Regions from separate parts of the Shewanella sp. A22 genome, predicted to be linked through region 2. Evidence: predicted binding sites of a transcription regulator. Region 2 holds the regulator's gene; each other region holds the start of a gene.
What was found. Region 2 encodes ArgR, which controls arginine synthesis, uptake and breakdown. Its sites were predicted from a motif close to ANTGAATANNTATTCANT; they were not measured.

Region 1 (4,282 bases), on a different contig from region 2:
CAAATTTAGTGACTGACGGCTAACTTGTGGCGCAAAATGTAACAAGTGTTGCGATAATTGTTGTGTAAACGCTTGAGCCATCGAGAGTACCTACATGCAAATAGAACGAATAATCAAGAGAGTTTACTGGCAATTTATCTAACGAAACCTGTTTTAAATCAAATCATGTTAACTCAATCACATTTACACTCCTGTTCTTTGAAAAAAATGAGAACATCGACATGGAACTCTTATGCCCCGCGGGTAATTTAGCATCACTCAAAGCAGCACTTAATGCAGGTGCAGATGCGGTTTACCTCGGACTAAAAGATGATACTAATGCGCGTTCGTTTGCTGGTTTAAATTTTTCAGCTACACAACTGGTGCAGGCCACTAAACTCGCTCATAGCCAAGGACGAAAAGTATTCTTAACGCTTAATACCTTCCCTAAACCGGGACAAGAGCACCGCTGGTATCAGGCCGTTGATTTAGCCGCACAATTAGAAATGGATGCACTCATCGTGGCAGATTTATCATTACTCGATTATGCCCATCAAAATTACCCTCACCTCACATTGCATTTATCTGTGCAAGCCAGCGCAACAAATTTAGGGGCGTTGGCTTTTTATAAAGAGGCATTTAACATCGAACGAGCAGTCCTACCCAGAGTGCTGTCAATGAAACAAGTACGCGATTTGGCTAAAGTAAGCCCGGTCGAACTTGAGGTATTTGCCTTTGGCAGCTTATGTATCATGGCTGAGGGCCGGTGCCATTTATCATCCTATGTGACAGGACAATCGCCTAATACGGGCGGTTCGTGCTCGCCAGCCAACCATGTACGTTGGCAAGATGACGGTACTGATAAACTCACCAGGCTTAATAATGTGTTAATCGATAAAGCCGATGTGAGCCAGCAACTAGGTTACCCAGTCGTCTGTAAAGGCCGTTATATTGCAGAATACGATCATGATGCAAAATATTTACTGGAGTCACCCACCAGCTTAAACACATTAAGCTTACTGCCTGAACTCGCCCAAGCAGGGGTTAAATCACTTAAAATAGAAGGGCGCCAGCGCAGCCCTGCTTATGTTGCCCAAGTCACCCAAGTGTGGCGCAACGCTATCGACACTTATTTAGCCTGCCCTGAGTCTTTTTGCGAACAAGCCACATGGTCGCAAGCATTAGCGAAAGTATCCGAAGGACAAATCACAACATTGGGCGCTTACGAGCGTCAATGGCAATAAGGTTGTAGAATGAAAATATCTCTTGCTCCAATTAGCTATTGCTGGTCAAAACCTGACGTTGAACATTTCTATCAACAAGTTGCTCTAAGTGGTATCGATACTGTTTACCTAGGTGAAACCGTGTGTAGCCGTCGACGTGAAATGAAGTTTAACGACTATCTTGAGCTGGCAAACATGCTTAAGTCCCATGGAAAACATGTTGTGCTGTCAACAATGGCTCTCATCGAAGCCCAATCTGAACTCAACGAATTAAAGCGTGCTATTGATAATGGTGATTTCAGTATCGAAGCTAATGATATGGCTGCAGTGTATTATGCAAGCCAAGCTAAAGTCCCTTTCGTTTGTGGGCCAACAATTAATAATTACAACCGCACCAGTCTTGATTTATTGCACAAAAAAGGGATGTTTCGCTTTGTTATGCCTTGTGAATTATCACAACAATGGCTAAATAGTGTCATCCATCAGGGCAAAAAACCGACTTTTGAAATAGAAGTCTTCGGCCACGGTTATATGCCATTAGCACACTCTGCACGTTGCTTTACTGCAAAACACTATCGATTACCTAAAGATAAATGCCAAACCATTTGTCAACGCCACAACAAAGGCTTGCTTGCTCAAACCCAAGAGTCGCAACCCCTACTTCGTTTAAATGGCATCCAAACTCAATCTGCAGCGCAAATAAACTTGATTAACCAAATCCCCCAAATGATCAATATGGGGATTGATTACTGGCGTATATCGCCCAACAAATTAATGGATGTTACCCTAGGTTCAGATCTGGCCCATGCCTTAGAGCATGCCAAGGCAAATCCACTTAACAATGAGGCACTGTTTACAAAGCAGTTCCATGATTATAAATTAGCCGCTGCGACCAATAATAATTGCAACGGTTATTGGTTAGGATTGCCCGGCATGGACTATGCCGCCGAACATAATAATTAACAATCATTCAAAAGCCATTAATGAAATGACAATATCGTTAATCTATATCGATGCTCATTAATGGCATTTAATATTATTTCCTAAAAAACACCTTGAAAACATAATATTAACCATATGACTTAATTAGTATTATATTATATTTGCTATTATTTTCCTAAAGTAAATAACTACTCACATTTTACTAATATCTATTCGGTTAAGTTATCATTTTACATACTGTGAATAAGGGGGTAACCTTGCCTGCCAAAAAAACACAACTGAATGGACATTCAATCTCTGTCCATAATAAATCGTTGGATATCACAGCTATCTAACTTAAAGCACAAATGTAAGGTGTATTTAACGTGACACACAAAAAACATAGCATCAAAACAATTCTTACCTTTATAATTCCGTCACTGGTTGGCTTATTATTGTTTATGACGCCTATTAGCGTCGATGGGGCTATTACCATTCCAATAGCTATCATTTCTAAAGCATTGCAAAGCCAAATGGGCGGTTCGATTCAGCTTATCGTCACGTGCATTGTGGTATTTATGGCACTTGCTTCACTGTTCACTCAACTCCTTAACCCTAAATTTGTTCGCAAAAGCATTTTTTTACGGACCTTGTTGAAAGTCAATTTTTTCTGGCTAGCTGTACGGATATTAGGGGCAATCTTTATCGTCATGATTTACATGCAAGTTGGACCAGAAGCCATTACCTCATCGGCAACGGGTGGCTTGGTGCTGAATGATCTCGTTCCAGTGTTGTTTTCTGTGTTTATTTTTGCGGGCATGCTGCTACCGTTATTGCTTAATTTTGGTTTGCTGGAGTTTTTTGGCACCTTATTAACCAAAGTGATGCGACCAATATTTAATTTACCAGGGCGCAGTGCTATTGACTGCATGGCCTCTTGGCTGGGTGACGGTAGTGTGGGTATTTTAATGACCACAAAACAGTTCGAAACCCGTTTCTACACAGCACGTGAAGCGGCCGTAATTGGAACAACGTTCTCAGCCGTATCTATAACGTTCAGTCTAGTGGTGATATCGCAAGTCAAACTCGAACATTTGTTTGTGCCATTTTATCTCACCGTTTGCTTAGCCGGACTGGTTGCGGCAATCATCGTGCCTAAATTACCACCACTGTCATGGAAGAAGGACCTTTATATCGATGACACTCCTCGCCACGAAGATGACGAAACAATTCCAGCCAGTCATGGGGTGTTTTCGTGGGGATTTGATCAAGCAATGCAACGAGCATCTTCTGCAGGCGGAATTAAACATGTTCTCACAGAAGGGATTAAAAACGTTGTCGATATGATATTTGGTGTTATACCCGTTGTCATGGCTATTGGCACCGTGGCATTGGTATTAGCGGAACACACACCAATTTTTAATTACTTAGGTATGCCATTCATCCCCTTTTTAGAACTACTGCATATTCCAGAAGCCACAGAAGCTTCAAAAACCATCGTAGTGGGGTTTGCGGATATGTTTATTCCATCCATTTTAGCCAGCTCGATTGAATCTGACTTGACGCGATTTGTCATTGCAGCCTTATCGGTTACCCAACTTATTTATATGAGCGAAGTCGGTGCACTGCTCATTGGTAGTAAAATCCCCGTTAACTTTTTTGAGCTGTTCGTCATTTTTATCCTGCGAACACTCGTGACATTGCCAGTTATTGCATTAATGGGACACTTGCTGGTTTAGTCATAGCCAGCTAACTTTGCAACGCAATAAACCAAAGGAGCGCATTGTGCTCCTTTTTATCTTAAAAATTCCCTGCGTGGCTGAGATAAATCGAGTATGCTTAAGTGATTAACGCTGACTATATGTTGTTATAATAATGATGACTAAGGGTAAACCATGGACGATAGACGTAAATTTTCTCGTATCTTATTTGCAGCCAGTGCTTACCTTGTACAAGCAGAGAAAACATGGCAAACAAAAATTTTAGATTTAAGCCTCAATGGCGCCTTAGTAGAAAAACCGGCTGATTACAACGAGCAGCAAGATAGCATGTTAACACTAAAGTTTATGCTGGCGGACTCAGCTATTGAATTAACAATGGAAACTGAAATTGTGCATAAAACGCCTGAACATCTTGGCTTAAAGTGTACCCATATTGAT
Region 2 (4,282 bases):
AACTCACTGGTTTGGCATCTCGTTATCCACATGAATTATCTGGCGGTCAGCAGCAACGGGTATCTATTGCGCGGGCATTAGCTTATAGACCAGAGCTGTTGTTGTTAGATGAACCTTTTTCCAATATTGATTCACAGGTTCGTAACGACATGATGTTGGAAATTCGTGCGATTTTGAAACAACGTAATGTGAGTGCAGTGTTTGTGACTCACAGTAAAGATGAAGCATTTGTGTTTGCAGATAAATTGGCTTTATTTAAAAATGGCGCAATTATCCAGCATGGCAAAGCTGAAACATTATATTCTTCGCCTACAGATCGCTATGTTGCCGATTTTTTAGGAACCGGTAATTATTTACCTGTAACGGTAATATCTAATCATCAAGTTCAGTCTTCTCTAGGTGAGCTCAATAGCACTGAAGCATTGTCTTTACCTGTAGGCAATCAAGGCCAATTATTATTGAGACCTCAACAAATTGAATTGCATCCTAGTAACAGCGGCCGTGGGTATATTGTTGAGCGTTGCTTTCTTGGCACTGTATGTCATTATCGTGTTCAAATAGGTGACGACATTTTGGATGTGACGAGCCCATTAATTACCTTAACGAGAGAGCAGAGAGTGGATATTAGTATTGCCGATCACCCATTGGTGATTTTTAGTTAACTATTAATACCGCAACCTTTACGAGTGACAAATTTATTTGTTAATCCTAATCTGGGTCGTTAATGATGTTCAGCCTTTTATATGAACGAATATGAGTACAATGTGTATTACAAATTGGTTAAATGTGAGTACACTTCACGTAATTTATATTTGATTACGCTAAGGTTATGAGCAGCGTTGTTGATAAATGCAATGTCCTGCAAATATAAAAGCGTTAAGTTATCACCATTTAGGCCGACATAAAGTATTAAGGTGGATGAAGTTAATATGGGTAACCAAGTTATGCCTCGTGAACAGTTAGGGATTTGTGCTGAAGGGAATTTACACAGTGTGTACTTGATGTTTAATGCCAACGACGGTGTTGAAGATCAATTGCGCCCCTCTATAGCGAATGTTGCGCAGTATATTTACGAGCTCACAGATCAATATGCAGATAGTGCTTTTAATGGTTTTGTGGGGATCGGAGCAAATTTTTGGGACACCTTCTATCCTGAGGCACGTCCAGCGCTATTAAAACCTTTTCCAGCTATGAATGAAGGCAATCGTGATGCACCTGCAATGGAATACGATTTATTTGTTCATATCCGTTGTGATCGCTATGATATTTTGCATCTTGTAGCCAACGAAATTAACCAAATGTTTGAAGACTTGGTTGAGTTAGTGGATGAAGAACGTGGTTTCCGATTTATGGACAGTCGTGACTTAACCGGCTTTGTTGATGGAACAGAAAACCCTAAAGGGCGTCATCGTCAAGAGGTTGCACTTGTTGGTAATGAAGATGAGAAATTTGTTTCTGGTAGTTATGTTCATGTACAAAAATACATGCATAACTTAAGTAAATGGCATCGTTTACCTCTTAAAAAGCAAGAAGATATTTTTGGGCGTACCAAAGTTGATGATATTGAGTATGAATCAGAAGATAAACCATTAACCAGCCATACAAAACGAGTTAATTTAAAGGATTCACAAGGTAAGTCATTAGAAATATTACGTCAAAGCATGCCTTATGGTTCGACGAAAGAGCAAGGATTGATCTTTATTTCTGTTTGCCGTACGCCTGAACATTTTGAAAAAATGCTTAGGAGCATGGTGCATGGTGATAGTGATGGAAACCATGATCATTTAATGCTATTTACTAAAGCACTGACTGGCTCATCATTTTTTGTGCCATCGCTTGATTTTTTAATTCAGTTTAATGATGTATAAGTTACAAATAACCAAATAACCAAATAACCAAATAACCAAATAACCAAATAATTATTGGAATTGGTATTAATTTAGAGAATAAAAAAGCAATGCCATGGCATTGCTTTTTTATTCTGATGTTTTTTATTCACTATAATTGAATAAAGATCTAACTGTTTCTAAGGTGTCATCAATCGTTTTTATACTCGCAGGGCAAATGAAAATAGTATCATCCCCAGCGATTGTGCCTAATATTCCTTCAGGTTTGCCTATTGAGTCAAGCAGACGGGCAATTAATTGTGCAGCCCCAGGGCTGGTTCTAACGACTATCATGGCTTGATTGTGATCAACATCTAAAACTAAATTTTTCAGTGGGCTACCCGCGGTAGGCACACCAAGTTCTGCTGGGAGGCAATACACCATTTCTTGCTTAGCATTACGAGTTCGCACAGCACCAAATTTGCTGAGCATGCGCGATACTTTAGATTGATTAATATTACCGAATCCTTCGGTCTGAAGCGCATTAACAATTTCGCTTTGGCTTCCAAAACGTTCTTCTTTAAGAATCGCTTTAAAAGTTCTAACGAGCTCATCCTGATTTTTTGTCGCTGGCATAATGATAGTTCATCTTATAGTTGTTATTCAAAAAACTAGCACATTTTGAATAGATTGACCTATCAAGTCAAGATAGAATCAATTTTTTTGAATAAAAATTCAATTATTAGTGGAACCTTATGCTGACACTTACCATCGTTAAATCAACGCAAATTAAGCGGAACTGTGGGGAAAATCAGCCTAAATCACATCATTTTCTATTTGATATTATATTTGTCATTTGATGTTGCTAGCAGTACCAATCGTTTATTTTGATTTATCGACGTTAATGCATCACAGGTAGCGAGACAAGGTTCTGTTTGATAGACATTATTATCTTGAACAGAGGGTCGTTATGTAATGGTGTTTAGGATAACGGTGATAATTGTTTCGTGAGTATCAGTAGTGTGACACCATTTTTTGACAATAGATTCAGTTTACCTTTAGAAAAATCAATTTGCTTTACTAATGAGATGGCCTGCATAAGCTCAGTTTCTTGTGCAATTAAACTATCGACACAGGCTTTCATGGTTGAGCCAGACGGAGTAAGTTGTAACATGTTGCCTTGCTGGGTGTAATGACCTGAAAACTGATTACAACTGTTATTACCTGTTAGTTCACCATTTTCGGCAAAAACTAAAGTTGCTGGGCTATTATTAATTGTTGGAGTATCTAGGACGACGTCGACATGCCAAAGACCAACTAACTGATCATTTGAAACAATTTGAGTTTGGCTTTGACAAGCGCTAAGGCCTAAAAATATGAATATGGAGCCGATAATGTGCTTTATCATGATGGGAGAGTTCCAAATACAAAAAAATTAACTTTATTCTACTACTTGAGTATTAATAAAAGCGTAAATAAATGTAATGTTTTGGTTTGATGAACATTATTTAACGTAGCTAAAGGGGTTTACATGCTCAAATTAGTCAAAGTATTGCATTTTGTTGGCATTATCATGTTGCTCCTGGGGGTCGGATTATATTGGCAAACAGATTTAGCCCAACAAGTCAGCGGTATGTTGCTCGTGGCTTTACTCATTGGTGTTGGCACATTAATTATGTCTCCGTTGCCGGTTGCTCTAGTGATAGAATGGGCCAAGAAACAACCTTCTAATTCAGAGTCAAAGGAATAACCATTGTCATTTATCATCCGTAAGGCCTTATCAACCGATGTGGCTGCCATTGTGCAGTTAGAGCGTGCCCATGTTGATGATGAGTTGTTAGGTTCACATAGCCAACTTCATGCTCATTCATTTACAAAAGGTGAGGTGGGTCAGTTGATTAATCAACATTGGTTTATCGTAGCTGAAGAGCAAGGCCAGATCATTGGTTATGTGATAGCGGCAAAATGGTCATTTTTTTCCGCACAACCATTGTACCGACATATTATTCAAAAACTTAAGTTTGCCGATTTGAATGGGCAAGCTTTATCGACGACTAACACGTGCCAATATGGGCCCGTTTGGATACAAGAATCAAAACGTGGCAAAGGAGTGTTTTCAGCATTGGTTACAGAATTAAAAAAACAAGTAGCAAATACCTTTCCTTTTATGGTGACATATATTGCTGCGGACAATGCCCGTTCACTAGCGGCACACAAACAAAAAGCCGCAATGACAGAAATTGTTCGATTCAGTTTTGAACAACGTGATTATTGTTTATTGGCCACGACTAACATAACGTGATGTCAAGCTAGGGTGTTGTTAAAGTGGTTATTTATGAGGAATTCTATGAGTACTAACTTTGAAGCACTGTTTTCGCCCTACTTGGATTTAAGGCTATCTGCATTTGACAATATGAAGCTGGTAGTCGCAGTGTTGGCTGACGCGGCACAGTTGT
Region 3 (4,282 bases), on a different contig from region 2:
GATCTAACTCTATAAAATTACAAACATAATACCGAGTAAAATACCCTATGCAAGAGTTGCCAATATTTAAGCGCTATTTAATGCCAAAAAGTCACACTTGTTTAACATAGCTGCTCAACGGGTATTACCAACGTTTAAAAAACCCTCACATTGGTAATATTTTGTCCAATTACTGGCAATCATATTCATCAGTGTCACTCTTTATCGATTTTCTTTGTAAATTTATCAATTAAATCATGAATAATGAGCCTATCGCACTGTACTAGGCAGTCATACTTTGATCATATGATAACGCACTACCTTGACCACCAAAGTCGCGTAACTCATTAACAATAGCAACCAAGCCATCCCAACGAAAAGCACACCAATCGGGCGCGAGTAATAATGGTTTTTTAGCATAAGCAGTCACGCGATGAAAAATAATATCTTTTGGAGTATGGCGAATTAATTTTGCCGCTTCAGAAGCATATTCCTCGAGGTTCATCAGTGGCATAGGATTATAGCGCCATTGTTTAGCCATTGTGCTACCGTCGACAATATGGAGCGGATGGAGCTTTAATCCATCAACGCCAATGCCTAATACGGTTTGTAAACTGTTAAAGTAATCGGCTGATGTTTCCCCTGGTAGCCCTAAAATCAAATGGGTACATACTTTAATTCCTCGCGCGCGGGCCTTTACAACCGTTTGCCGGTATTCGGCGAGTTGGTGACCGCGATTAATTCGTTTTAACGTATTGTTATTAGCCGTTTGTAACCCTAGTTCGAGCCACACATCAATACCTTGCTGCTGATATTCTATAAGTAAATCCAAGACCTCATCGGGTACACAATCAGGCCGAGTACCAATGTGAAGCCCAACAATATCAGCATCTTCAATGGCTTGGTCATATTTTTGCTTAAGGACTTTATATTCATCGTAAGTGCTGGTGTAGGCTTGAAAATAAGCAATATATTTTGCAGCTGGTGTGGCAGAATCGGCCAATATAGAGGAGCACTTTTTAGCGGCTTGGGCGCGAGTTTTTCCCTCAGATAATTGCACTGAAATAGGCAGTTCATTACCTTGAGGGTGACTAAAAGATTCCACATTACAAAAAGTACAACCGCCTATCCCTAAGGTTCCATCGCGATTTGGGCAAGTAAATTGAGCATCTATTGTTAATTTTTTAATCCGTTGGCCATACAAACGTTTGCAATACACACCAAACGTATTAACGTAGTCATCTAAACCCACAATTTACTCTCATCATCACTACAAAGTTCGACAGTTTAGGCAACTGACAAACGCTTGTCTTGGTGCTAAATCAATAAAAGAGTCTATCAACACCTGTAGGCAGTCAACTTGTGCACTAACTCAAAAAATGTTTAAAACAATTTTCGCTATTTACGCATCAAATAAAATGAATACTTAGTCATTTAGAATAATTTTTTACCCACAGACTGTATGCGAAATAAAATTCACTATTTTTATTTAAAAATCAATGATGACTCATTGTTATAAAAAAGTAATCAGTTGTTTGAATTTTTTCTAAAATTCTTTTTATTCATAGTGTTATAGCTCAAAATTTACAGTTTACGTTAACGTAAACTTTGTAAGGTATTACGTTTTTCCACTCGTCACATTTAGGTTTGTTGCATTTTTTTGGTTTGACCTTTATTCATTCTCGGTTTAATTTGAATGGTTCGGGTGCATATCTATGGATATTCTTCAAATTTACCCCGAGTCGTATCTAGTAGAGGTTTAGGGGGTTTTTTGTATGAGCTTGTATCATCCCAGTTTTGAGCGTGACAATTGCGGATTTGGTTTAATTGCACAAATGGATGGCGACGCGAGTCACCGTATTGTGCGTACCGCGATTCATGGTCTCGATCGAATGAAACATCGTGGTGGTATTGCAGCTGACGGACGCACAGGTGATGGCTGTGGTCTATTAATGCAAATGCCTACAGGTTTTTTTGAAGCTATTGCTGCAGAGAATGATTGGCATTTAAGCCGAAAGTTTGCGGTAGGCATGTTATTTCTCAGCCAAGATACACAACGCGCTGATGAAGCTAAGTTTATTTTAGAAAAAGAATTACAACGAGAAACACTCAGTGTTGCTGGTTGGCGAAAAGTGCCAATTAATCCAGATGTATTAGGGGAGATTGGTCGGGGAAGTTTGCCACAAATATACCAAGTGTTGATTAACGCGCCTGTGGGATGGCGTGAAAAAGATCTTGAACGTCGCTTATACATGGCGCGTCGACGTCTTGAGCAGCAAATAACCGATGACAAAGACTTTTATGTTGCTAGCTTATCTGGCCAAGTTATTGTCTATAAAGGTTTAATGATGCCAGCCGACCTGCCATCATTTTATACAGACCTTGCTGATATTCGCTTAAAAAGTGCAATTTGTTTATTCCACCAACGCTTTTCAACCAATACATCGCCTAAATGGCCATTAGCTCAACCGTTTCGTTATCTCGCTCATAATGGTGAAATCAATACCATTACAGGTAATCGCCAGTGGGCTAGAGCCCGTGCTTATAAGTTCAATTCGCCCTTGTTGCCAGATTTACAACAAGCGGCACCTTTTGTTAACGAAACCGGTTCAGACTCCTCTTCTTTAGATAATATGCTCGAAATGCTGTTGTCTGGCGGAATGGATTTATATCGCGCCATGCGCTTGTTGATTCCACCAGCTTGGCAATCAAACCCAGAAATGGATGACGAGCTAAAAGCTTTTTATGATTTTAACTCTATGCACATGGAGCCGTGGGACGGCCCAGCTGGCATTGTAATGACTAATGGTCGCCATGCTGCCTGTGCTGTTGATCGTAACGGCCTACGCCCTTCTCGCTACGTTATAACCAAGGATCGTATCCTCACCTTAGCGTCTGAAGTCGGTATTTGGGATTATGCTGCCGATGAAGTGATTGAAAAAGGCCGGGTTGGCCCAGGTGAATTATTAGTATTAGATACTTTAAACGGTCGCTTGTATCATTCTTTTGAAATTGATAACGACTTAAAACGTCGCCATCCTTATAAAGAATGGATGTCAAAAAACAGTCAGACCTTGATCCCCGCGGAGGATATGGCTCCTACCAAACAAGGCTCAAGTGGTTTTGATAGCAAAACACTACTTCAGTATCAAAAACAGTTTGGTTTTACCCGTGAAGAACTAGAACAAGTGATTTGGGTGCTTGCTAGCAAAGGTGAAGAAGCCATTGGTTCAATGGGTGATGACACGCCTATGGCGGTATTGTCGAAAAAATCGCGTTCATTGTACGATTATTTTCGCCAGAAATTTGCTCAAGTCACTAACCCACCAATTGATCCGTTACGTGAAAAACACGTTATGTCATTAGCCACTTGTGTCGGTCGTGAACAGAATCTATTTAGCGAAACCACAGGTAACGCTTATCGGGTCATGTTTAACTCGCCTATTTTGCTATTCAGTGACTTTAACCAATTACTGGGTTTAGACAGCACGAATTATCGTGCAAACACGGTTGACCTCAATTACGACGATCATGAAAACTTAGAGCAAGCTATCCGTCGAATTACCGATGAGGCAGAACGCTTAGCCCGAAGTGGTACAACATTGTTAGTGTTATCAGACCGTGCCGTAGCTAAGAATGCACAAGTGATTCCTGCTGCCATGGCTGTAGGCTCTGTGCAAACACGGCTTGTCGATAAGAGCTTACGCTGCGACACCAACATAATTGTTGAAACGGCTTCTGCGCGCGACCCACATCACTTTGCGGTATTACTCGGCTTTGGTGCGACAGCTATTTACCCTTACCTTGCCTATGAATCTATTTCTGCGATGGCAAAACAACAGCTAGTAGACGATGTAACCCCGTTAATGCTGAACTTCCGTTATGGCATTGAAAAGGGTTTGCGTAAAATTATGTCGAAAATGGGTATCAGTACTGTTGGATCTTATCGTTGTAGCCAACAGTTTGAAGCCGTTGGTTTAGCTAGTGATGTTATTGAATTATGCTTTAAAGGCGTGATTAGTCGTATTGAAGGTGTCAGTTTTACTCATATTGCTGATGATCAGAAAACCCTTCATACAGCAGCCTACCGCGCTCATTTACCTTTGCCTCAAGGTGGTTTACTTAAGTATGTGGAAGGCGGTGAATACCACTGCTTTAATCCAGATGTAGTCAACACCTTACAAGTATCATTAAAAGACAAAAACTACGCCGAATATAAAAAGTTTACTCACCTAGTAGACGACCGTCCAGTAGCAACCTTGCGTGACTTAATTGGCATCAAAGGACAACTTGAAGCGGTTGA

Region 1: the regulator ArgR is predicted to act here: its motif matches at 2,324-2,341, upstream of ACWXWT_RS15350 (YjiH family protein).
Region 3: the regulator ArgR is predicted to act here: its motif matches at 1,684-1,701, upstream of gltB (glutamate synthase large subunit).

Annotation. Positions count from the first base shown of each region.
Region 1 covers NZ_JBSQBN010000095.1:7,378-11,659, reverse strand. The annotation lists gene ubiT (ubiquinone anaerobic biosynthesis accessory factor UbiT) at 1-81, opposite strand, end outside; gene ubiU (ubiquinone anaerobic biosynthesis protein UbiU) at 222-1,223, shown strand; gene ACWXWT_RS15355 (U32 family peptidase) at 1,233-2,165, shown strand; gene ACWXWT_RS15350 (YjiH family protein) at 2,585-3,862, shown strand; gene ACWXWT_RS15345 (PilZ domain-containing protein) at 4,019-4,282, shown strand, end outside.
Region 2 covers NZ_JBSQBN010000006.1:34,189-38,470, forward strand. The annotation lists gene ACWXWT_RS02395 (ABC transporter ATP-binding protein) at 1-662, shown strand, start outside; gene ACWXWT_RS02400 (Dyp-type peroxidase) at 930-1,868, shown strand; gene argR (transcriptional regulator ArgR) at 1,992-2,462, opposite strand; gene ACWXWT_RS02410 (META domain-containing protein) at 2,809-3,234, opposite strand; gene ACWXWT_RS02415 (hypothetical protein) at 3,358-3,576, shown strand; gene ACWXWT_RS02420 (N-acetyltransferase family protein) at 3,580-4,128, shown strand; gene ACWXWT_RS02425 (hypothetical protein) at 4,174-4,282, shown strand, end outside.
Region 3 covers NZ_JBSQBN010000065.1:17,255-21,536, forward strand. The annotation lists gene ACWXWT_RS12685 (TIGR01212 family radical SAM protein) at 263-1,231, opposite strand; gene gltB (glutamate synthase large subunit) at 1,755-4,282, shown strand, end outside.